3 regions of the Mesorhizobium sp. WSM4833 genome follow, and region 1 is predicted to be linked to each of the others. Evidence: predicted binding sites of a transcription regulator. Region 1 holds the regulator's gene; each other region holds the start of a gene.
The links. Region 1 encodes LexA, which represses DNA repair genes until DNA is damaged. Its sites were predicted from a motif close to TGTTCNNNNTGTGTTCNG; they were not measured.
Positions count from the first base shown of each region.

Region 2: a site for LexA is predicted at 3,687-3,704, ahead of AC0L2D_RS26830 (PA0069 family radical SAM protein). Genes of this name have one in related genera too.
Region 3: a site for LexA is predicted at 4,366-4,383, ahead of AC0L2D_RS12150 (DNA recombination protein RmuC). Genes of this name have one in related genera too.

Region 1 covers NZ_JBVVQG010000008.1:213,425-220,590, forward strand. The annotation lists gene AC0L2D_RS18145 (ComEC/Rec2 family competence protein) at 1-2,155, shown strand, start outside; gene lexA (transcriptional repressor LexA) at 2,149-2,889, opposite strand; gene kynU (kynureninase) at 3,300-4,547, opposite strand; gene kynA (tryptophan 2,3-dioxygenase) at 4,625-5,461, opposite strand; gene AC0L2D_RS18165 (AMP-binding protein) at 5,458-7,083, opposite strand.
Region 2 covers NZ_JBVVQG010000017.1:30,377-37,542, forward strand. The annotation lists gene AC0L2D_RS26800 (S49 family peptidase) at 1-237, shown strand, start outside; gene AC0L2D_RS26805 (membrane protein) at 321-506, shown strand; gene AC0L2D_RS26810 (4-(cytidine 5'-diphospho)-2-C-methyl-D-erythritol kinase) at 527-1,426, shown strand; gene moaB (molybdenum cofactor biosynthesis protein B) at 1,413-1,967, shown strand; gene AC0L2D_RS26820 (hypothetical protein) at 1,988-2,962, opposite strand; gene AC0L2D_RS26825 (glycosyltransferase) at 3,106-3,630, opposite strand; gene AC0L2D_RS26830 (PA0069 family radical SAM protein) at 3,779-4,933, shown strand; gene AC0L2D_RS26835 (ribonuclease HII) at 5,086-5,787, shown strand; gene AC0L2D_RS26840 (F0F1 ATP synthase subunit B) at 6,062-6,553, opposite strand; gene AC0L2D_RS26845 (F0F1 ATP synthase subunit B) at 6,564-7,163, opposite strand.
Region 3 covers NZ_JBVVQG010000005.1:287,108-294,273, forward strand. The annotation lists gene sugE (quaternary ammonium compound efflux SMR transporter SugE) at 1-29, opposite strand, end outside; gene AC0L2D_RS12130 (hypothetical protein) at 235-360, opposite strand; gene AC0L2D_RS12135 (transglutaminase-like domain-containing protein) at 673-1,482, shown strand; gene AC0L2D_RS12140 (cation diffusion facilitator family transporter) at 1,610-2,575, shown strand; gene AC0L2D_RS12145 (GFA family protein) at 2,637-3,041, shown strand; gene AC0L2D_RS12150 (DNA recombination protein RmuC) at 3,062-4,333, opposite strand; gene def (peptide deformylase) at 4,437-4,967, shown strand; gene AC0L2D_RS12160 (hypothetical protein) at 5,015-5,278, shown strand; gene fmt (methionyl-tRNA formyltransferase) at 5,395-6,348, shown strand; gene AC0L2D_RS12170 (GNAT family N-acetyltransferase) at 6,345-6,851, shown strand; gene truA (tRNA pseudouridine(38-40) synthase TruA) at 6,973-7,166, shown strand, end outside.

The sequences.
Region 1 (7,166 bases):
GATCGGAGCGATCGGCTATTTTTCGCTGACGGCTGAACCCGACTTTGCGAGACCTGTCGCGGTTGTCATCCTGACGGGGATCTGTGCGCTGGTCTCGCGCTCATGGCCAAAGACCCATCTGTGTTTCATGGCGGCACTTTTGTGCGCCCTAGGACTGCTTGCTGCCAAGGTCGAGACGTGGCGTGCGGGCACACAAATGTTGGGCTCGGAAATCTCGACGCAGGTGACCGGCCGCGTCGTCTCGCTCGACCGGATGGAAACTGGCCGTATCCGGCTGACCATCGACGTAACATCGACCGCAAGACCGAAACTGCGCTATGCGCCGGAACGGGTACGGCTTTCGGCACGCAAGATCCCGGCTGACGTGACCGCAGGCTCGCTCATCACTGGATATGCCAAGCTTTTGCCGCCGACCGGGCCGGTGCGACCGGACAGCTATGATTTCTCCTTCGACAGCTATTTTGCCGGCATTGGTGGCAGCGGATTCTTTCTCGGCAATCCAAAGCTTGTCGTCAGCGATGATGGCGACATGCCGCTGTCGGCCCGAATTTCCTCCAGCGTGGAAAATGCCCGTGAAGGCATCGCCGACCATATCAGGGCGAGCGTCGGCGGCGCCGAAGGCGAGATCGCCGCGGCGCTGATCGTCGGCGTGCGCGCCGGCATTCCCGACGACATCAATGAGGCGATGCGACGTACCGGCATCTACCACATCATCTCCATTTCGGGACTGCACATGGCTCTGGTCGCCGGCACCATCATGGGGTTGCTGCGCGGCGCCTTCGCCTTGTTTCCCGATTTTTCCGCGCGTCGCCCGGTCAAGAAGTATGCCGCTGCCGCCGCACTGTTCTCGATCGCAGCCTACCTCGTCATCTCAGGTATCGTCGTCGCCGCCGAGCGCAGCTTCATCATGCTGGCAGTGATGCTGATTGCAGTTCTGTTCGATCGAGCAGCACTCACCATGCGCAATCTGGCGATCTCGGCGATCGCCGTCATCGTGGTGTCGCCGCATGAGGTGGTCGGCCCGAGTTTTCAGATGTCGTTCGCCGCGACCGCAGCTCTGGTCGGCGCCTATGCCGGCTGGGCGGATCACCGCGCGGGAAAAGCAAGACCGCCGCCGCCGAAGCGATCCTTGCCCGGGTTCCTGACACGAAAATTCCTGCTGGCGGCAATCGGTCTGGCCATGACCTCGATCATCGCCGGCAGCGCCACGACGCTGTTTGCCATCTGGCATTTTCAGCGTGTGTCGCCGCTCAGCCTGTTCGCCAATCTCGCGGTTATGCCGATCGTCACCGTCGTCATGTTCCTGGCCGTCGCCAGCGCGCTGCTGATGCCTTTCGGATTGGATTGGCCAGGTCTCTACCTGATGGGCAAGGGCCTGACGATGATGATCGCCATATCGGGCTGGATCTCCGAGCGTTCGCCTGTCGATGGGGTCGGGCTGATTTCGCAACAGTCGGTCCTGCTGGTGGCCATTGCCCTGGTCATCGCGACGATGGCGACGACATGGCTGCGGCTCGCGGCTCTGCCATTCGCGTTGGCAGGCTTGCTGACCGTCTCGGATACGCGCACGCCCGATGTGCTGATCTCAGAAGACGCCCGGCTGGTGGCGTTGCCGATCGGTGGCGGTGAGCTTGCCGTCAGCCGGCAACGGCCGAACGAATTCACCGTCGACAACTGGAAACGCGCGCTGACATCGGAAACCATCGTCGTTCCGGAAGTGTTCGACAACAGCGATGGGCAATTCGACGTCGCGGATGCCGTTGAGCTACCGCCGGGGTCGCCGTTCTATTGCTCCTCAGGCGTTTGCGTGGCCAGGCACATGTCCGGTGCGATCATTGCCTATGTCGAGGACCGCAAGGACACCTGGAAAGCCTGCGGCTTCGCCGAGCTGATCGTCGTCAACGACGCCACCGCCTATGACGCCTGTCATAACCCGCTGGTTCTCGTTATCACCAAGCGGCAACTGGCTCGCAAAGGCAGTGCCGCGGTCTTCTTCGATCGCCAATCGGCGACCACGCCGGCGACAATCAGCTTCGCCGTGGACAGCCCATATCGGCCCTGGCACACGCAACGCAAATACTCTCGCGAGGCGAGGGGGCTGGCACCCTTCAAGAAACCCGAGAAGCCAGTGGTCAACCCACAGCCGTCTCAGTAGCGACGGATCAGGCCGACGAGCTTGCCTTGCACCTTGACCCTGTCCGGCCCGAAAATCCGTGTCTCGTAGGCTGGATTGGCGGCTTCGAGGGCAATCGAGGCGCCCTTGCGGCGGAACCGCTTCAGCGTCGCTTCCTCTTCATCGACCAGCGCCACGATGATCTCGCCGGGGCTGGCCGTGTCGGCGTTACGGATGATAACGGTGTCGCCGTCGAAGATGCCGGCCTCGATCATCGAATCGCCCTTGACCTCCAGCGCATAGTGCGCGCCGCCCATGATCATGTCCGGCGGCACCGAAATCGAATGCGTCTGATGCTGGATGGCATCGATCGGCACGCCGGCGGCGATGCGACCCATGACCGGGATCGAAACGGCAGAGACCGCATCGTCGTCATTGCCGGGCGAAGGCATCCGCGAAGGCGCCGGCTTGATCTGCCGGCCAAGAGCACCACCCTGACCAAGACTGCCCTGGATGACGCTTGGCGAAAACTTCTTTGCCGCATTGAGGCCTGGCGCGATGGAGTCCGGCAGCCGCAGCACTTCCAGCGCGCGGGCCCGATTGGGCAGCCGACGGATAAAGCCGCGCTCCTCAAGGGCCGTGATCAGCCGATGAATCCCGGATTTGGAGGCAAGGTCGAGCGCCTCCTTCATCTCGTCGAAGGATGGCGGAATGCCGCTCTCCTTCAGGCGTTCATGGATGAACATCAGCAGTTCATGTTGCTTGCGTGTCAGCATGGCGGCCCCCAGGTTCCCTGAAACCAGAATCGAAAAACAAACCCAGAACAAACACTATCTGTTCCAGTTGTGTTCTGCAACCGTTTAAAGTTTAATGAATTTGTTAAGGCTGCTGAAATTATTTGGCGCTTGCCAGCGGGTTACGATCGACGGGCGCCACCTTCGGCAATGCGCCTGCTCACATTGAAATTGTTATGGTTAATGACCTGTGGCTTATCCTCTACCAAAGCTTGGCATTATCTGTCGATCGACCTCGACAAGGGGCGATTGCAACCTTCGGGACGTTCGTTGGCCGTGAACGAAACGGAGCCAAAACGCCAACGTCAGTTGGGCATTTTGGCTGGAAATTCAGCTCTCCGTCATTTGCCAGGCAGTGAGGGCAGCGACGGCGGATCGCCGGGATCGGTGCGTCAGGTAACGGCTTCCTTGACGGCGAAACGCTGGTCCTTCCATGCACCCGTGCGCAGAATATCTTCCAGAACCTCAACCGCCAGCCACACATCCTTGTAGCTGACATAGAGCGGCGTGAAGCCGAAACGGATGGTCGACGGTGCGCGGAAGTCACCGATCACCCCGCGCTCGATCAGCGCCCGCATGATTTGATAGCCGTGGTCGTGAAGGAACGACACCTGGCTGCCGCGCCTGGTCGCGTCGCGGGTAGTCTCCAGCGTGAGACCGTAGGCGCCGCACTTGGCTTCGACGAGCTGGATGAACAGTTCTGTCTGCGCGACGCTCTTCTTTCGCAATGCCGCCATGTCGACGTCGCTCCAGATGGCAAGCGCGCCTTTGAGCGCCCGCATCGACAGGACCGGTTGCGTACCGCACAGAAAACGGCGGATGCCGGTGCCGGCAACATAACCCCGTTCGAAGGCAAAGGGCCGCGCATGGCCCCACCAGCCGCTGAGCGGCTGGCTGATATCGCCGTGGTGGCGCTGTGCGGCATAGATGAAGGCCGGCGCGCCCGGACCGCCGTTGAGGTACTTGTACGTGCAGCCGACAGCGAAATCGGCATTTGCCTGATCGAGCTCGACGGGCAGGGCGCCGGCGGTGTGGCAGAGATCCCAGACGATCAGCGTTCCGGCCGCATGAGCCCTGCGCGTCAGCGCCGCCATGTCGCGCAGTTCACCCGATTTGTAATTGACGTGGTTGACCAGCACCACCGCCACGTTTTCGTCGATCAGCTCTTCGATGGTCGGCGCGTCGACGCCCGCGAGGCGCAGCAGGACGGCATCCCGGGTCGAGGCCACGCCTTCGGCGATGTACAGGTCGGTGGGAAAACTGTCACCTTCGGCGACGATGGCTGACCGGCCGGGCCGCATCTCCATCGCTGCGTGCAGCACCTTGTAGATGTTGGTCGATGTCGTGTCGCAGACAACGGTCTGGCCGGCCGCGGCTCCTATCAGGCGTCCGAGTTGGTCGCCGAGTTCGATCGGCATCTCGAACCATCCGGCCGTGTTCCAGGCTCGGATAAGATCTCGGGCCCATTCCTGCGTCGCCGCCTGCTGCAGCTCGCCGAAAACGGCATGAGATGCTGCCCCCAGTGAATTGCCGTCGAGATAGATCACCCCCTCCGGCAGAATGAAACGGTCGCGCATGGCCCGCAGCGGATCCGTGGCATCCATCGCTTCGACTGCGGCGAGATCAGGAATTCCACTCATGGTCAGTCCCCGGTTGTTCGCGAAGGGTTTCCGCCACAGAGCGTCCCTTCGGTGAGCCTGTTCTCATTTCGATGATGTCAGAGCCGAGTGCGGACCGTCCACAGCTCCGGAAACAGCACGACCTCGAGCATTTTCTTCAGATACGAAGCACCCGACGTGCCGCCGGTGCCGCGCTTCAGACCGATGATGCGCTCCACCGTGGTCACGTGGTTGAAGCGCCAGCGGCGGAAATAATCCTCGAAGTCGACCAGCTTCTCGGCCAGTTCGTAGAACATCCAGTAGCGCTGCGGATCGCGGTAGATAGTCTGCCAGGCGACCAGGACCTCTTCATTCTCGGTTCGCGTCTCACGCCAGTCCGTGCGCCTGGCATCGGCACCGATGTCGAATCCGTTGCGCGCCAAAAGCAGCAGCGCTTCGTCGTAGAGCGATGGCTCGGCCAGGATGGCTTCCAGCTTTCCGCTGAGGTCCGGCCGGTGCTTGTGCGGCCCGAGCATGGCCAGGTTGCGGTTGCCGGCCATGAACTCGATGGCGCGATACTGCCAGGACTGGAAACCCGAGGACTGGCCGAGCGCGTCGCGAAACTCGGTATATTCGCTGGGCGTCATCGTTCGCAGCACATCCCAGGCATTGTTCAGCTGCTCGAAGATGCGCGCGACTCGCGACAGCATCTTGAAGCTCGGCTCGAGCCGGTCGGCGCGGATCGAGCGGATCGCGGCGCCAATCTCGTGCAAAGCGAGCTTCATCCACAGTTCCGAGGTCTGGTGCTGGATGATGAACAGCATCTCGTCATGCGCCGACGACAGCGGCGTCTGCGCCTCCAGCACTTTCTCCAGGTGCAGATAGTCGCTGTACGACATGCGCTCGTTGAACGACATCTGTGCGCCTTCGGACGCCGGATCGTAGGGCTCGCTCAATTGACTTTCTCCGTGCGCAGCCGGAAGCGCTGGATCTTGCCGGTCTGGGTCTTGGGCAAAGCAGCAATGAATTTCACCGATCGCGGGTATTTGTAGGGCGCGATCGTCGCCTTGACATGGTCCTGCAGGCGCTTGGTGGTCAATGCGTCAGGCGCCACGCCCTGCACCAGCACGACATGCGCCTCGACGATCTGGCCGCGCTCGGCGTCCTCGGCGCCGATCACCGCGCATTCGGCGACGTCGGGATGTGACAGAAGTGCGGCCTCGACCTCGGGGCCGGCAATGTTGTAGCCGGCGCTGACGATCATATCGTCGGAGCGCGCGGCGAAATGGAAGAAGCCGTCCTCGTCCTGCGTGAAGGTATCGCCGGTGATGTTCCAGCCGTCGCGCACGTAGTCCTTCTGCCTGATATCGGCCATGTAGCGGCAGCCGGTCGGGCCGCGCACCGCCAGCCTGCCGGTCGCGCCGCGCGGTACTTCGCGCATCTCGTCGTCGACGATGCGCGCCTCGTAGCCGCCGACCGGCTTGCCGGTCGACGCGGGCTTCATGTCGCCAAAGCGGTTGGAGATGAAGATGTGCAGCATTTCGGTGGCGCCGATGCCGTCGAGGATCGGCTTGCCGGTCTTTTGCGTCCACTCTTCGAAAACCGGAGCGGGCAAGGTTTCGCCGGCTGAAACGGCAACCCGCAGCGAAGACAAGTCGGCACCTTCATCCATGGCCTTCAGCATGGCGCGGTAGGCAGTCGGCGCGGTGAAGGAGATCGTGGCTTTGTAGGTCTCGATGATGTGGATCATGTTGGGTGGCGTCGCCTGCTCCAGCAGCGTCGCCGCCGCACCGAAGCGCAGGGGAAAGATAGCGAGCCCGCCAAGGCCGAAGGTGAAGGCCAGCGGCGGCGAGCCGACGAAGATGTCGTCCGGCGTCACCTCCAGGATTTCGCGGGCATAGGCGTCGGCGATGATCAGGAGGTCGCGGTGGAAATGCATCGTCGCCTTCGGCACGCCTGTCGTGCCCGAGGTGAAGCCGAGCAGCGCGACATCGTCGCGGCCGGTGTTGACGGCGGTGAATGTCACCGGCTTGTCGAGAGCGGCACGATCGAGCTCGGCATCATGGTTGGCGGTGCCGTCGAAGCCTATGACCTGTTTGAGGAAGGTGCTGTCCTTGGCGCAGGCGGTCATCTCGTCCATCAGCCTGGTGTCGCAGAGCGCGACGGTGATTTCCGCCTTGTCGACGATCTTGGCCAGTTCGCCGGCGCGCAGCATAGGCATGGTGTTGACGACCACGGCGCCGACCTTGGTGGCAGCCAGCCAGCAGGCGACCATGGCGGGGTTGTTGGCCGAGCGGATCAGCACCCGGTTGCCGGGCTCGACGCCATAATTCTCGACCAGCGCGTGGGCGAGCCTGTTCGTCCAGTCCGACAGTTCCTTGTAGGTGCGGCGGCGGCCATTGCCGATCAGGGCTGTGCGGTCGCCGAGGCCCTTCTCGACCAGCCGGTCGGTCAGTTCGACACCGGCGTTGAGGCGTTCGGGATAGTCGAAGCCGTCGAGCAGGATATCGGGCCATTGCTCCGGCGGCGGCAGGTGATCGCGCGTGAACGTGTCGATATGCGCTGAAGGCCCAAGCATGTCGCCGCTCTCCCGTCTGCTGCCTGGCCAGTGCGCAATGCGCCTTGGCTGGATGTGGTGGATCCTAAGGTCCTGCTCTGAGG
Region 2 (7,166 bases), on a different contig from region 1:
AAGGGCCTTGAACTCGGCCTGGTCGATGCGCTCGGCGACATGCGCACGGTGCTCAAGACCCGTTTCGGGGCGAAAACCCAGCTCAGGCTGATCACGACACCGCGCGGTTTCCTCAGCCGCTTCGGCCTGTTTGGCTCAAGCAAGGGCTTTTCAGCGCCCGATATCGCAGGCGCTGCCGCCAGCGGCCTGATCGATGCGGCGGAAGAGCGCGCATTGTGGTCTCGCTTCGAGCTTTGAAAACCCGGCAAAAGCGTCTAGCATGAGAGTTTAACCGACCCGACCGGCCACCTTCGCCGGCCCAGCGTGGGAGGAGTTTTGGTATGCCGCAGATCATTTTCTTCGCCGTCGTTGGCGTCGCCGCCTATTTCGGCTACCGCACCTTCATCCGCGAAGCCGAACGCGTGACCGCCAAGGTGCGGCGTACCGAAAAGCAGACGGCCAACGGCGCGATCGGAACGCTGGTCAAGGACCCGAAGACCGGCGAGTACCGGCTGGCCAAGGACTGAGCACCATTTCGCAGACCATTGTGGACACCGACATCGGGTCGCGTAGCTGGCACGCGCACGCCAAGATCAATCTTGCGCTGCATGTCACCGGCAGGCGCCCTGACGGCTATCATCTGATCGAAAGCCTGGCGGTGTTCACGCGGTTTGGCGACAGGATCGAAATCGCGCCCGCCGACATCGATGAATTTACCGTGTCCGGCCGCTACGCCCCGGCCGTTCCTCTCGACGCCAGCAATCTGGTGCCTAGGGCGCGCGATGCCCTGCGACAGGCGGTCGGGCACGAGAGAACACCGCCGGTCGCTATCCGGCTGGAAAAGAACCTGCCGGTCGCCTCCGGCGTCGGCGGCGGTTCGAGCGACGCGGCGACCGTGCTGCGCGGGCTGGTGGAGACATGGGGCCTGGATATAGACGGCGCAGAGCTGGCGCGGATCGGCATTTCGCTCGGCGCCGATGTGCCGATGTGCCTGGCGGCAAAGCCGCTGGTCGCGCGCGGCATCGGAGATGAACTGTCGATGGTGCCGGATTTTTCGGCGCTTGGCCTGGTGCTGGTCAATCCGGGCACCCCGGTCTCGACGGCGGACGTCTTTGCGGCGCTTTCCCGGCGCGACAACGAGGCCTTGCCGCCGCTGCCGCGCAGCATCGATTTTCATAGCCTGCGCAACTGGCTGGAGATCACCCGCAACGATCTCGAGCCCGCCGCGCTGGCGATGCAGCCGGCTATCGGCAGGGCGCTTTCCTGGCTGAACAAGGCCGGATCGGGTTTTTCACGGATGTCCGGGTCCGGCGCCACCTGCTTCGGCCTGTTCGAGACCGGCAATGTCGCCAAGCGCGCCGCCGCCGAAATCCGCGGCCGCCAGCCCGACTGGTTCGTCGCGGCGACGCGCAGCATCGCATCGGAGGGATCGGATGGCCAGAATTGACGAGAGCCGCTCCTTCATTCCCGTGCGCATCGCGGTGCTGACCGTTTCAGATACGCGCAGCCTCGCCGACGACAAATCCGGCCAGACGCTGGCCGACCGCATCACCGAGGCCGGCCATATGCTGGCGGCCCGCGATATCGTCACCGACGATCGGGAAAAAATCCGCGACACGGTTCTGGCGTGGTCGCGGGACAAGAATATCGATGTCGTCATCACCACCGGCGGCACCGGTTTCACCGGCCGTGACGTGACGCCGGACGCGCTGGAGCCGATCTTCGAAAAGCGCATGGATGGCTTTTCGGAAGTGTTCCACCGGATCTCCTACGACAAGATCGGCACCTCGACGATCCAGAGCCGGGCGACCGGCGGCATCGTCAACGCCACCTTCGTCTTCGTGCTGCCGGGTTCGCCAGGCGCCTGCAAGGACGCGTGGGACGGCATCCTGAAGGCACAGCTCGACTACCGGCATATGCCGTGCAACTTCGTCGAGATCATGCCGCGCCTGGACGAGCATTTGCGGCGCGGCAAATCAGCTCCGTAAAGCCGAGGCAAGCGTCGCTCTCAGCGGATGACCGGCTCGCCATGAAACCGCCGGCGCGACGGCGGCGAGACGCCGAAGCCGACTTCCATCATCAGTCGCGGCGTGCGTGCCGGCACGGTGCCCATATGGAAGCCAAAAGGGTCCTCGACGAAACCGAGACCGGCCTCGCCGGTCAGCGTCACCGGGCTCTGCTCGCCATAGACATCCAGGACCTGTTGCGCGGGGTGGCCAACCAGAAGCGTGAGCTGGTGCTTGAGGCTGCGGCGCTTGTGGCTGCCCCTGACATAGACATGCGGACCGGTGTCGGTGTCGACCGGCTTGAGGTAGAAGAAGAATTTCAGCATGCGCCAATCATCGAGGTCGAAATGATACTTGCCGAGCGAGGCGAGGTTCTTGTCGGCATCCGAAGCGGCACCGGTTGGAAAACTCCACCAGACGCGCGTCGTGATCAGTTTTGCCTGGCCGCCGAGATAGTGCGCGGCAATATCCAGAAGCAGCGGATCGCGCTGGATGGCAAGCGCCGCCGGGCAGTCGAGGATGCGCTCGAAAAAATGCCCGCTGAGCAGCGAGCGGCCAAGGCGTTTCTCGGCCTCGGCATGTTCCCCCGGCATGAATTCGAGACGGCGGTCGAAATTGCCGAAGCAAGGCGTGCGCCCGGCGAAGTCGGCGATCTCTTCATGGATATCAGGCGGCAGGACCAAGCCTGAGAACAGCCCGTCGGAGCGCAACGCATCGACGACCGCTCCCCGTTCGACACCGGCAAACATCGTATCCCCGGCATTGGCGACCGGGCGGGCGCGTTTTGCGCCCAGCCAATGCATGCGGCGTCCAGGCATTGTGCGCGCCAGCACGAACATCGGCAGCCAGGCGGGGTTTTCGCGCAGGTCCTTGAGATAGGTGGGAATGCGCACCGCGATGCGTCGCAACAGACTGCCGTCGCGCGCAATAGCCTCGAGACTGGCCGCGCCGGATGTGTCGGGGGTTGAAAGCTTCATTGGGTCCTCGGCTATGAGAGCACCACCGATGCCGCATCGGTGCTCGCCACTCGGCATGTCCCAAACCCAATTCCCGCTTGAACGGAAGCTAACCCCGCGTCAGATTTTGTGCAATGCACAATGGCCTGAGCAGCTGCAAAAAATCATGTCGAGGAGCGGCGTTCCTGCTTGGCGGGCGCCATCCAGATCTCGGCGTCGAGCCGCTTCGTTGCGAGGCCGCGGGCGATGGCCTCAGCACTGCCGGCACTCTTGGCCGCGGCCGCCGCCTGACGCTTGCTGATCAGCAATCCGTCGGCCAGGGCGCGGTTTCCCGAAAAGACCCGTGCCAGGAATGGCGTGCGGCTGGCCCGCGTGCGCGAAAACCGTGCCGCCATGGTCTGCCTGGCCGTATGCGCGACAACCTCATCGATCCAGCCCTCCACCAACCGCGCGCCCGGTTCCAGGAGCAGCAACCAATCCCCCTTGGCCTGGCGGATGCCGGCAGCGACACCGCCGGTCACGTACTGACAGCCGGCATGCTCGGCCACACGATGCGTCTGGTCGGCGGAGCCTGTGTCGCAGACGATAACTTCACGCACCACGCCTTCGACCGCGCCGCCAATCAGCGAGGCGAGCGTGCGGGCGAGGCCCTCCTCGTCATTGCGGGTTTCGATGAGAACACTGAGCATCCTTAGCCGAATAGCGGAAAGCGCCGCACAGCGCCAGTTTTGCATCGCACATAGAAAGTTCTTGCTTTGTTCTCGTCGATGAAATAGGAATAATTTCATGAACAGAGCGATTCGACACAACACGGACAGTCCCTGGGATCGGGCGAAAATGGAACAGATCGTGCGCGCCGACATTGCAGCTTTCGGAGCAGGAAGAGCCGAGATGGCCAATGCGATGGTCGAGCAGAGCGGCATGCGTGTCCGCCCGGACCGCAACCGCGGCAGGTCGGCCGGCATCAACCCGTCCGGCCGATTCGAGCCAGTCAGCCGGCACGTGTTCGACGATGGCTGGAATTCGCTGGAAGAACTGCCCCCCTTCAAGACCGAAGTGCAGGTCGAGAAGCCGCGCACCATCATCACCCGCAACGAATCGCCCGACATTTCCTTCGACCGTTCCATCAACCCTTATCGCGGCTGCGAGCATGGCTGCGTCTACTGCTTTGCCCGCCCGACGCACGCGTTCATGGGCCTGTCGCCGGGTCTGGATTTCGAATCGAAGCTGTTCGCCAAACCTGATGCGGCGCGCTTGCTCGACAAGGAGCTTTCGAAGGACAGCTATCAGCCGCGCACCATCGCCATCGGCACCAACACCGACCCCTACCAGCCGATCGAGAAGCAATACCGGATCATGCGCGAAATCCTCGAAGTGCTGGAAGCGCGCGGCCATCCGGTCGGCATCGTGACAAAGTCCGCCCTGGTGACGCGCGATATCGATATCCTGTCGCGCATGGCCGAACGCGGGCTAGCCAAGGTGGCGCTGTCGGTGACGACGCTCGACCGCATGCTGGCGCGCACCATGGAGCCGCGCGCGTCGACACCGACCAAGCGGCTGGAAGCGATCCGGCAGCTTTCGGATGCCGGCATTCCGGCGTCGGTCATGGTGGCGCCGATCATTCCGGGCCTGACCGATCCGGAGATGGAACGCATCCTCGATTCGGCACGTGCGGCCGGCGCGCGCGAGGCGGGTTATGTGATCCTGCGGCTGCCGCTGGAGGTCAGCCCGATCTTCAAGGACTGGCTGCTGCGCCATTATCCCGACCGTTACCGCCATGTGATGTCGCTGGTCCGCTCCATGCGTGACGGCAAGGACTACGATTCGGAATGGGGCAAGCGCATGAAGGGCGCCGGTCCCTATGCCTGGCAGATCGGCCGGCGCTTCGAGATCACAGCCAAGCGGCTTGGTCTCAATGCCGAACGGCGCACGCTGCGGACCGATCAGTTCGTTGCCGCCGGGAAAGACCAGGTGCAACTGACGCTGCTTTGAAGAGACAATTCGTCGCGATGGTTTGATCCGTCGCGCACCAAGAATCCCGTCCGGCCTGCCCCGGCCTGCAGACGGTGCCCTCCCGGTCCGGCGCCCCACCCGACCCGGAGGGACTTGCGGAGAATCGGAGCCGATGCGAACCTCGCCGCAACATGGCTCGCGCGCGTTCTGATTCTCCGCCTCTCTTTGAGATCATCGAGAAGCCCGACTTCTCCTTCGAGACGAAGGCGATGGCGGAGGGCCTGTGGCCGGTCGCCGGGATGGACGAGGCAGGCCGCGGCCCCCTGGCCGGGCCGGTGGTCGCCGCAGCGGTGGTGCTCGATCCCGCCAACATTCCCGACGGCCTCGACGATTCCAAACGCCTCAGCCATTTGCAGCGTGAGGCCCTGTTCCTGCGCATTCTCGGCTCCGCACAGGCGGTCTCGATGGCCTCCATCAGCGCCGAGGGCATCGACGGCAGCAACATCCTCAAGGCAAGCCTGGAAGCCATGCGGCGCGCGCTGGTAGGGCTGTCGGTCCGGCCGAAGCTTGCGCTTGCCGATGGACGCGACGTGCCGCCGGGACTGCCTTGTGAAGGGCGCGCGCTGATCAAGGGCGACCAGCGTTCGCAGTCGATCGCCGCCGCCTCGATCGTCGCCAAGGTGATGCGCGACCGCATGATGTGCGGCTGCGGCAACCATCACGACCGCTACGGGTTCGAAGTCCATATGGGCTACGCCACGGTTCGCCATCGCACCGCGATCGAAGCGCATGGCCCGGTGGCGCGGCTGCACCGCGTGTCGTTTGCGCCATTCCGGCTGGGTGGGGCCGAGGTGGACGTGGTGGAAGAAGAGAGCTTCGCCGGGCTGGATTGAGCGACGACGACGACAAGCCAATCTCCCCCTTGTGGGGGAGATGTCCGGTAGGAGAGAGGGGGGCGCTGTCCCGCCGGCCTCTCAATCGATTGCAGTTATGCCCTCAGGCTTGTCCCGATAGACCTTAGGACAACAAAGGTTAGCGTTCCTTCACGCCCCCCTCTGCCCTGCCGGGCATCTCCCCCACGAGGGGGGAGATTGGCAGCTTCAGCGCCGCAACAAAAAAGCCGCCGGGTTGCCCGGGCGGCTTTCGATGACTGGCTAGACGAACCGCCTAATTCAGCTTCGACTTCACGTCCGCGAGCGAAGCCTTGAACAGATCTGCACCGGCCTTGGCGTCGATCTTGCCGGCAAGCAGCGCGCGTGCTGCCTCGACGGCGATGTCGACGGCGCTGGCGCGCACTTCGCTGATGGCATCACGCTCGGCCTGACCGATCTTCTGTTCGGCAAGCGCGGTGCGCCTGACGACATAGTCCTCGGTCTTCTTATGCGCGTCGGCGGCAAGCATGTCGGCTTCGCGCTTGGCGGCAGCGACGATGTCGGCGGCCTCCTGCTCGGCTTCCTTGCGCTTGCGCTGGTACTGGCCGAGCAGCTGCTGGGCCTCCTCGCGCAGCCGGCGCGCTTCGTCCAGTTCATTGCTGATCCTGGCGGCACGGGCGTCGAGCGCCTTGGCGATCATGCCAGGCACCTTGATGTAGACGGCAACGCCAAGGAAGATGATCAGGGCTATCGTGGCCCAGAGCGTCGCGAGAGATGTGTAATCCATGATGCGCTCCTCACCAGGCCACGGATTTGACCGCGGCCGCGATCTCGGCCTTGCTGGCCTTGCCGCCAACCAGAGCCTCGACGATCGCCGAAGCGGTGTCCTCGGCGATGCTGCCGACTTCCTTCATGGCATTGGCCTTGATGGAAGAAATGCGGGCTTCGGCTTCGCCAAGCTTCGCGTCGAGCGCGGCCTCGACCTTCTTGCGAGCGGTGTCGGCCTCGGCCTTGGCAGCGTCGTTGGCCTGCTGGCCGATCGCGTTGGCCTTGGTCTTGGCTTCCGCCAGTTCCTGCTCGTAGGCAGCAACGGCGGCGTCGGCCTCGCCCTTCAACCTGGCCGCCTGGTCGAGGTCCTGCGTGATGCGATCGTTGCGGACATCGATGATGCCGCCGACGCGCGGCATCACCACCCGCTTCAGGAAGAGATAGAACAGCCCGAAGGTGATAGCCAGCCACAGAAGCTGCGACGGGAACGTCGCCGGATCGAATGGCGGAAACGTGCCATGCGCTTCAGCAGGCACGCTGGTGCCGGAATGCGTGTCGCCTTCCGTCGCAGCGTGGCTGGTATCGGCTGATGGCGCGGACTCTTGCGCAAAGGCAGATGTCACGAACATGGA
Region 3 (7,166 bases), on a different contig from region 1:
CCAGCGAAAAAGAGAAGAATCCACGACATCGACAACGCTCCATCAGAGCATCGGACCCGAAAGGTATTTCGGCGCCCGACGATCAGTCAAACAATGGCGGGTCGTCCCGTCCGGATTTGGGGAAGCGCGAGGTCGTCCCCGCCACGCCAATATAAGAATTTCGGGCGCTCGAGCAACAGCGACCGGCAACAAGTGTCGCCGGCCGTAATCTTATTGCGAAGTGGATCGCCGGACCTACTTGTCCTTGAGCTTCATCGCCTTGACCGGCGGCGCCTTCAGCGCCGGAGCCGGAGCGGGCTTCTTGGCGTCCTTCTTCGGCTTGCGGGCTTCCTTGCCTGCCTTCATCGCACCTTTAGCCATGATTCGTTCCTCCTGATGTGAGAAGCCAAGTGAAACAAGAGAACCGCCCGACCGCAAGGGGTTAGCGACTGTTGCCGCCGACAGCGGATCGCTTTCAACCGGTTTCTAGAGCAATTCACCGTTTCGCGGAAACAGTGAATTGCTCTAACTCTTTGTTTTGACGCAATTCCGGACGGAAAACCGCTTCACACTTTTCCTGGAATTGCTCTAATTTGCTCGTAAACCATGGCGGTCCGTGCCATGGTCATTTTCGCACTGCAGCATCGACCCGAGCTTCGCCGGGTGATCGTCAGGCAGGCCGTCAGGACGACAATGCGAATCCACATCGGCTGCGAGATGAGCTTCGACTTTCCGCAGGAAACGCCGCTCATCGCGATGCTGAATGTGCACTATTCGCGGGCCTCCGATCTCGAGCGGCCGGATTTCCTGATCTCCAATCCACCGGTGCCGATCGAAAGCTATCGCGACAGTTTCGGCAATTGGTGCAACCGGCTTGTCGCGCCGCCCGGGCGCTTCACCTTCGGCACCGACGCGGTGATCCGCGACCCCGGCACCTTCGAGATGGGCGACCCGATGGCCTGGCAGCACGAGGTGCGCGACCTGCCGGCGGACACATTGCTGTTCCTGCTGCCCAGCCGTTTTTGCGAAAGCGACCTTCTGGCTGACGAGGCGTGGCGGCTGTTCGGCAACACGCCGCTGGGTATTCCGCGCGTGCAGGCGGTCTGCGACTTCGTCCACAGCCACATCGTCTTCAACTACGGCAATGCACGGCCGACGCGCACCGCGGCGGAAGCCTATCGTGAACGGAGCGGCGTGTGCCGCGACTACGCGCATCTCGCCGTCACCTTCTGCCGGGCGCTCAACATCCCAACACGCTATTGCACCGGCTACATCAGCGACATCGGTATGCCGAAGCCATGGGCAAGCATGGATTTCTGCGCCTGGATGGAAGTCTATCTCGGCGGCCGCTGGCATGTCTTCGACCCGCGCAACAATGCACCGCGCATCGGCCGCATCCTGATCGCCTCCGGCCGCGACGCCGCCGACGTGCCGCTGACCCATATTTTCGGCCCGGGAACGCTTGCCGGCTTCAAGGTGTGGACCAGCGAGATCATCGAGTAGTCGCCGTTTTCCATAGACCGATCTCTCATGGCCGCTGCCGTGGACGACCCGACATTCGCGCGGTGTGATGCCTGTGGAGCTTTAGCGGCCTGGCCGCTAGACTGCGCCTTGAACGGGGGCAAATGCCATGGCCGGGCACGGCGGCTCAAAAAAGGTGATCTACGCGGCGCTCGCCGGCAATCTCGCCATCGCGCTGACCAAGTTCGCCGCCGCCGCCTTTACCGGCAGTTCGGCGATGCTGTCGGAGGGCGTCCATTCGCTGGTCGATACCGGCAATGGCGGCCTGCTGCTCTACGGCATGCACCGCGCCGCTCGCCCTGCCGATCGCACGCATCCGCTCGGCCACGGCCGCGAACTCTACTTCTGGAGCTTCATCGTCGCGCTCCTCGTCTTCGCGCTGGGCGCCGGCGTGTCGTTCTATGAAGGCGTGGTCCATATCATGGCGCCGGAGCCGGTCGCCAACGCCAAGGTAAACTATATTGTTCTGGGCCTTTCCTTCCTGTTCGAAGGCAGTTCGTGGTGGGTGGCGCTGAAGGAGTTTCGCCGGCAGAAGGGCAGGCAAGGCTGGCTGCAGGCCGTGCAGTCGAGCAAGGATCCGAGCGTCTACACCGTGCTGTTCGAGGACAGTGCGGCACTTCTCGGCCTGATCGTCGCTTTCGCCGGCATATTGGCGGCGGAACTGCTGGAGATGCCGGAGCTCGACGGCGCCGCCTCTATCGGCATCGGGCTGATCCTTGGCGCGACCGCGATCTTCCTGGCCCGCGAAAGCAAGGGCCTGCTGATCGGCGAGCCGGCGTCGCCCGAGGTGCAGATGAAAGTGCTGGCGATCGCCCAGCAGGATCCGGCGGTGCAGCGGGCGAACGGCGTCCTGACCGTCCATATGGGGCCGACAGAGATCGTCGCCGGGCTCAGCATCGAGTTCGAGGACCATTTGACGGCGCCCGAGATCGAAGCTTGCGTCGAGCGCCTGGAGGCGCAGTTGAAGAAGGAAATGCCGGAGATCACACGGCTGTTCGTCAAGCCGCAGACGTCAGGCACCTGGGAGCAGCGACGCAGGCTGATCGATTCCGCATCCGATCCTGCCCTGGACTAAAACCGTGCCATTGCCTCACGGCCTTGCGCCGCTAGATTGAAGGGGCTTTGGAGGAACGAAGATGAGAATAGACGGCGGCTGTCATTGTGGCGCCATCACCTACGAGGCGGAGGTCGATCCGGAAAAGACCACGATCTGCCACTGCACGGATTGCCAGCAACTGACCGGCACGGCTTTTCGCCTTACGGTTCCGGCGCCGGAAAGCAACTATCGCATCACCAAGGGCACGCCGAAAATCTACATCAAGATCGTGGCGAGCGGCGCCAAGCGCACCCAGGCCTTTTGCGCCGACTGCGGTTCGCATCTTTACGCCACGTCTGTCGGAGATGGTCCGAAGGTCTATGGAATTCGCGTGGGGACCGCGCGGCAGCGCCAGGATTTGATCCCGACACAGCAGAAATGGCACCGCTCGGCGCTGCACTGGCTGCCTGAATTTCAGGGCATGACCACGTTGGAGGAGCAGTAGCACCGGTCCGGCACCGCGCCTCAATCGTCGCCTTCGACGACCCTCAGCCTGAGCTGCCCGGTTTTCGAATCGGCAACGCGCGCGCCGGTATCGACCTTGGCGGCGGGACCCCGTGACGCGGCGTCTACGGCGGCATCGCCGTCGGGCTGCGCGCCGAATTCCAGCGCCTCGATCTTCTGGCCGCGCTTGGTGACCTTCGACGTCGAAACCAGTATGTCGTCGATGTCCTTGGCCGACTGGCCGAAATGCACCTGCAGCTTGCGCACCCGCTCATCGACACGTGCAACATCCTCCATCAGCCGGATGACCTCGCCCTGGATCAGGTGCGCCTGTTCGCGCATGCGGGCATCCTTGAGGATCGCCTGGATGACCTGGATCGACAGCATCAGCAGCGACGGCGAGACGATGACGACGCGCGCACGGTGCGCCTTGTGCACGATCGCCTCGAAATTCTCGTGGATCTCGGCGAACACCGATTCCGACGGCACGAACATGAAGGCAGTGTCCTGCGTCTCGCCCTGGATCAGGTATTTTTCCGAGATATCGCGGACATGGATCTCGATGTCGCGGCGGAAGGCCTGCGAAGCTGCCTTCTGCAGATCGGCGCCATCGGCGGCGCGGATGGCGTTCCAGGCTTCCAGCGGAAATTTTGCATCGATGGCCAGCGACGGCGCGCCATTCGGCATCTTCACCAGGCAGTCGGGCCGGCTGCCGTTCGACAGCGTCGCCTGGAACTCATAGGCGCCGTGCGGCAGGCCGTCGGCAACGATCGCCTCCATGCGCGACTGGCCGAACGCGCCGCGCGTCTGCTTGTTCGAGAGGATCGCCTGCAATTGCACGACCTGGCCGGCGAGCGACTGGATGTTGCCTTGCGCGACGTCGATGATCGCCAGCCGTTCCTGCAATTTGGCCAGGCTCTCATGCGTGGATTTGGTCTGCTCGGTCATGGTCTGGCCGAGCCGGCCGGTCATGGCGTCGAGGCGTTGGCCGATCGATTGCGTCAGTTCCGCCTGCCGTGCGCCGAACACTTCCGCAATGGCGCCCATGCGGCCCTGCATTTCGGCCTGGCTTTGCAGAATGCCGGCCATCCGCACTTCCGCATCGCGGGCATGATCGGCGGCTTCCGCGGCCGCCACGGCGCGCGCCTTGGCCGACCGCCACAACGCAATGACCAGCGCCACGAACAGGGCCAGAAACAGCAAAACGCCGAAGGCCAGCGCATGGCCGAGCGTGATCGTTGTGGCGCCAAGCCGGGCGACAGGCTCCGAAAGGATGGTGCTCAAATCATTCATGTGGACAGCATAGACGATTCGCCGCGATAGCACAGATCAAAACGTGAACGCGCCTGATGCCAACCGGTTGACGCGTTTCGCTGGAGGTCTTAGGTGGAACGCCATGCCGATCAAGCCGCTCATCATCCTTCCCGACCCCATCCTGCGCCAGGTTTCCAAGCCCGTAGAGCGTGTCGACGCGCCTTTGCGCAAATTAGCCGACGACATGCTGGCGACCATGTATGATGCGCCGGGCATCGGGCTGGCGGCAATCCAGATCGGCGAGCCGCTGCGCTTGCTGGTGATCGATCTCGCCAAGGAAGACGAGACGCCGGCGCCGCATGTCTTCATCAATCCGGAAATCCTGGAGAGCGCCGACGCGCGCTCCGTCTATGAGGAAGGCTGCCTGTCGATCCCGGATTATTACGCCGAGGTCGAACGCCCCGCCTCCGTGCGGGTCAAATATCTCGACCGCGACGGCAAATTGCAGGAGATAGAGGCCGAGGGGTTGATGGCGACCTGCCTGCAACACGAGATCGACCACCTCAATGGCGTCCTGTTCATCGATCACATCTCGAAGCTGAAGCGCGACATGGTGGTAAAGAAATTCAAGAAGCTCGCCAGGGACAAGGCGCCGGGCAAGCTCGTGGGATAAGGTACGGGAGTCCCCTCCAGGCCTATTGTCGGCAGGATTGCCACCAAATGGAGATGCCGACGGTCGACATGCTGATCAGGGACATTCCTGAGCCTTTGAAGCGCGAGATCGAACTGGCGGCGCGCGAGGTCGGCCAGAGCGTCTCGGACAAGGCCATCGGCCTTCTGCGCAAAGGCATAGTTGCGGAGAGGCCGGCCCGAGAGGAGTCGAGCCTCTCGGCGTGGGCTGCAATTCGCTCGGCTTTCGTATCTGAAAGCGCAATTGGCGATGAATACGCGGAAATCATGGAGAAGATCGAAGCGGAAAGATAGCGCGACGGTCGTCCCGCGACTTCGACGGCCTTGACCTAAAGCTCGTAAACCCGTTTGAAGCAGATGCCTGAGCCGGCACACTGCGCGAGCAAGAAGACAGGATACCGGAAGAAAAAATGCCCCTTCGCCTCATCTTCATGGGTACGCCGGAGTTTTCGGTGCCGACCTTGCGCGCGATCGCCGAGGCTGGCCATGAGATATCAGCCGTCTATACCCAGCCGCCGCGCGCTGCCGGACGACGCGGGCTGGAGCTGACGCCGTCGCCGGTGCAGCGCGAGGCGGAGCGACTGGGCATCGAGGTGCGGACGCCGGTTTCGCTCAAAGGCGAGGCCGAACAGGCCGCTTTTCGCGCCTTGCAGGCCGATGTGGCGGTGGTCGTCGCCTATGGACTGCTGCTGCCGAAGGCGGTTCTGGAGGCAACCCGGCTCGGCTGCGTCAACGGCCATGCGTCGCTTCTGCCGCGCTGGCGCGGCGCCGCCCCCATCCAGCGCGCCATCATGGCCGGAGACCTGGAAAGCGGCATGATGGTGATGCGCATGGAAGAGGGCCTGGACACCGGTCCGGTCGGGCTGGTTGAAAAGTGCGCCATCGAACCCGATATGACAGCCGGCGATCTGCATGATCGGTTGATGAGTGTCGGTGCTGCCTTGATGGTGGAAGCGCTGGCGCGGTTGGAAGGGAACACCCTGACATTCACCACACAAGCTGTGGATGGGGTGACCTACGCCAAGAAAATCGATAAATCCGAGACTCGCGTGGACTGGACTCGCTCGGCAAGTGAGGTCCACAATCATATTCGTGGCTTGTCGCCCTTTCCAGGCGCCTGGTCGGAGATAGGAATTGGCGGCCGCCAGGAGCGGCTGAAACTGCTTCGCTCGACGCTGTCGCAAGGCCTGTCGCCTTCGGAAGATTTGGGCGAGTCGGGAGGAATTCTCGATGACCGGCTGACGGTCGCCTGCGGGGCAGGCGCGATCAGGCTGGTCGAAGTTCAACGGGCGGGCGGAAAGCCCGCTGCCGCGTCGGAATTCCTGCGCGGGGCCAAGATCGAAAAAGGACTGAAATTCTCATGAGCATGATGTCGATACGCGCGGCAACGCCGCGGGATCGCGAGGCCATCCGCCTCGTCGAGGAACACGCTTTCGGCCAGCAGGCGGAGGCCGGTCTGGTCGACGCGCTGGTGACCGGCGGCGACGCGGTTGCCGAGCTGGTTGCGGAAGAGGACGGCCAGGTGGTCGGCCATATCCTGTTTTCGCGGCTGTTCGTCCAGAATGGCGGCAAGACCTTCGCGGCCGTAGCGCTGGCGCCGCTGGCGGTGGAGCCCTCGTTCCATGGCAGCGGCATTGGCGGCGCGCTGATCCGCGAGGCGCATATCCGCCTCAAGGATGGTGGTGAGACGCTGGCCGTGGTGCTGGGCGACCCCACCTATTACGGGCGTTTCGGCTATAGCCACACGCGTGCCGAGAACTTCGAAAGCGAATACCAGGGCGAAGCGCTGCAGGCGCTGGCCTGGGGTGACGCGCCAGAAGCAGGCAGGCTGGTCTACGCCTCCGCCTTCACCGCTCTCGCCGCGTAGAACAGTCAGCCGTTTTCACGGAAACGGCGAACTGCACTCCTCTTTGTTTTAACGCAATTCCGAACGGAAAACCGTTTCACACTTTTCCTGGAATTGCTCGAGGCGAGAGCTCTAGCCGCAAATGCCGCGTTTTCGCCTCGACATCGAATATGACGGCAGCCTGTTTGCCGGCTGGCAGCACCAGGCGGATCAGCCTTCGGTGCAGCAGGCGATCGAACAGGCGATCGAAAAATTCTGCGGCGAAGCGATCAGGCTGCGCGCCGCCGGCCGCACCGATGCCGGCGTGCATGCGACTGCGCAGGTGGCGCATGTCGA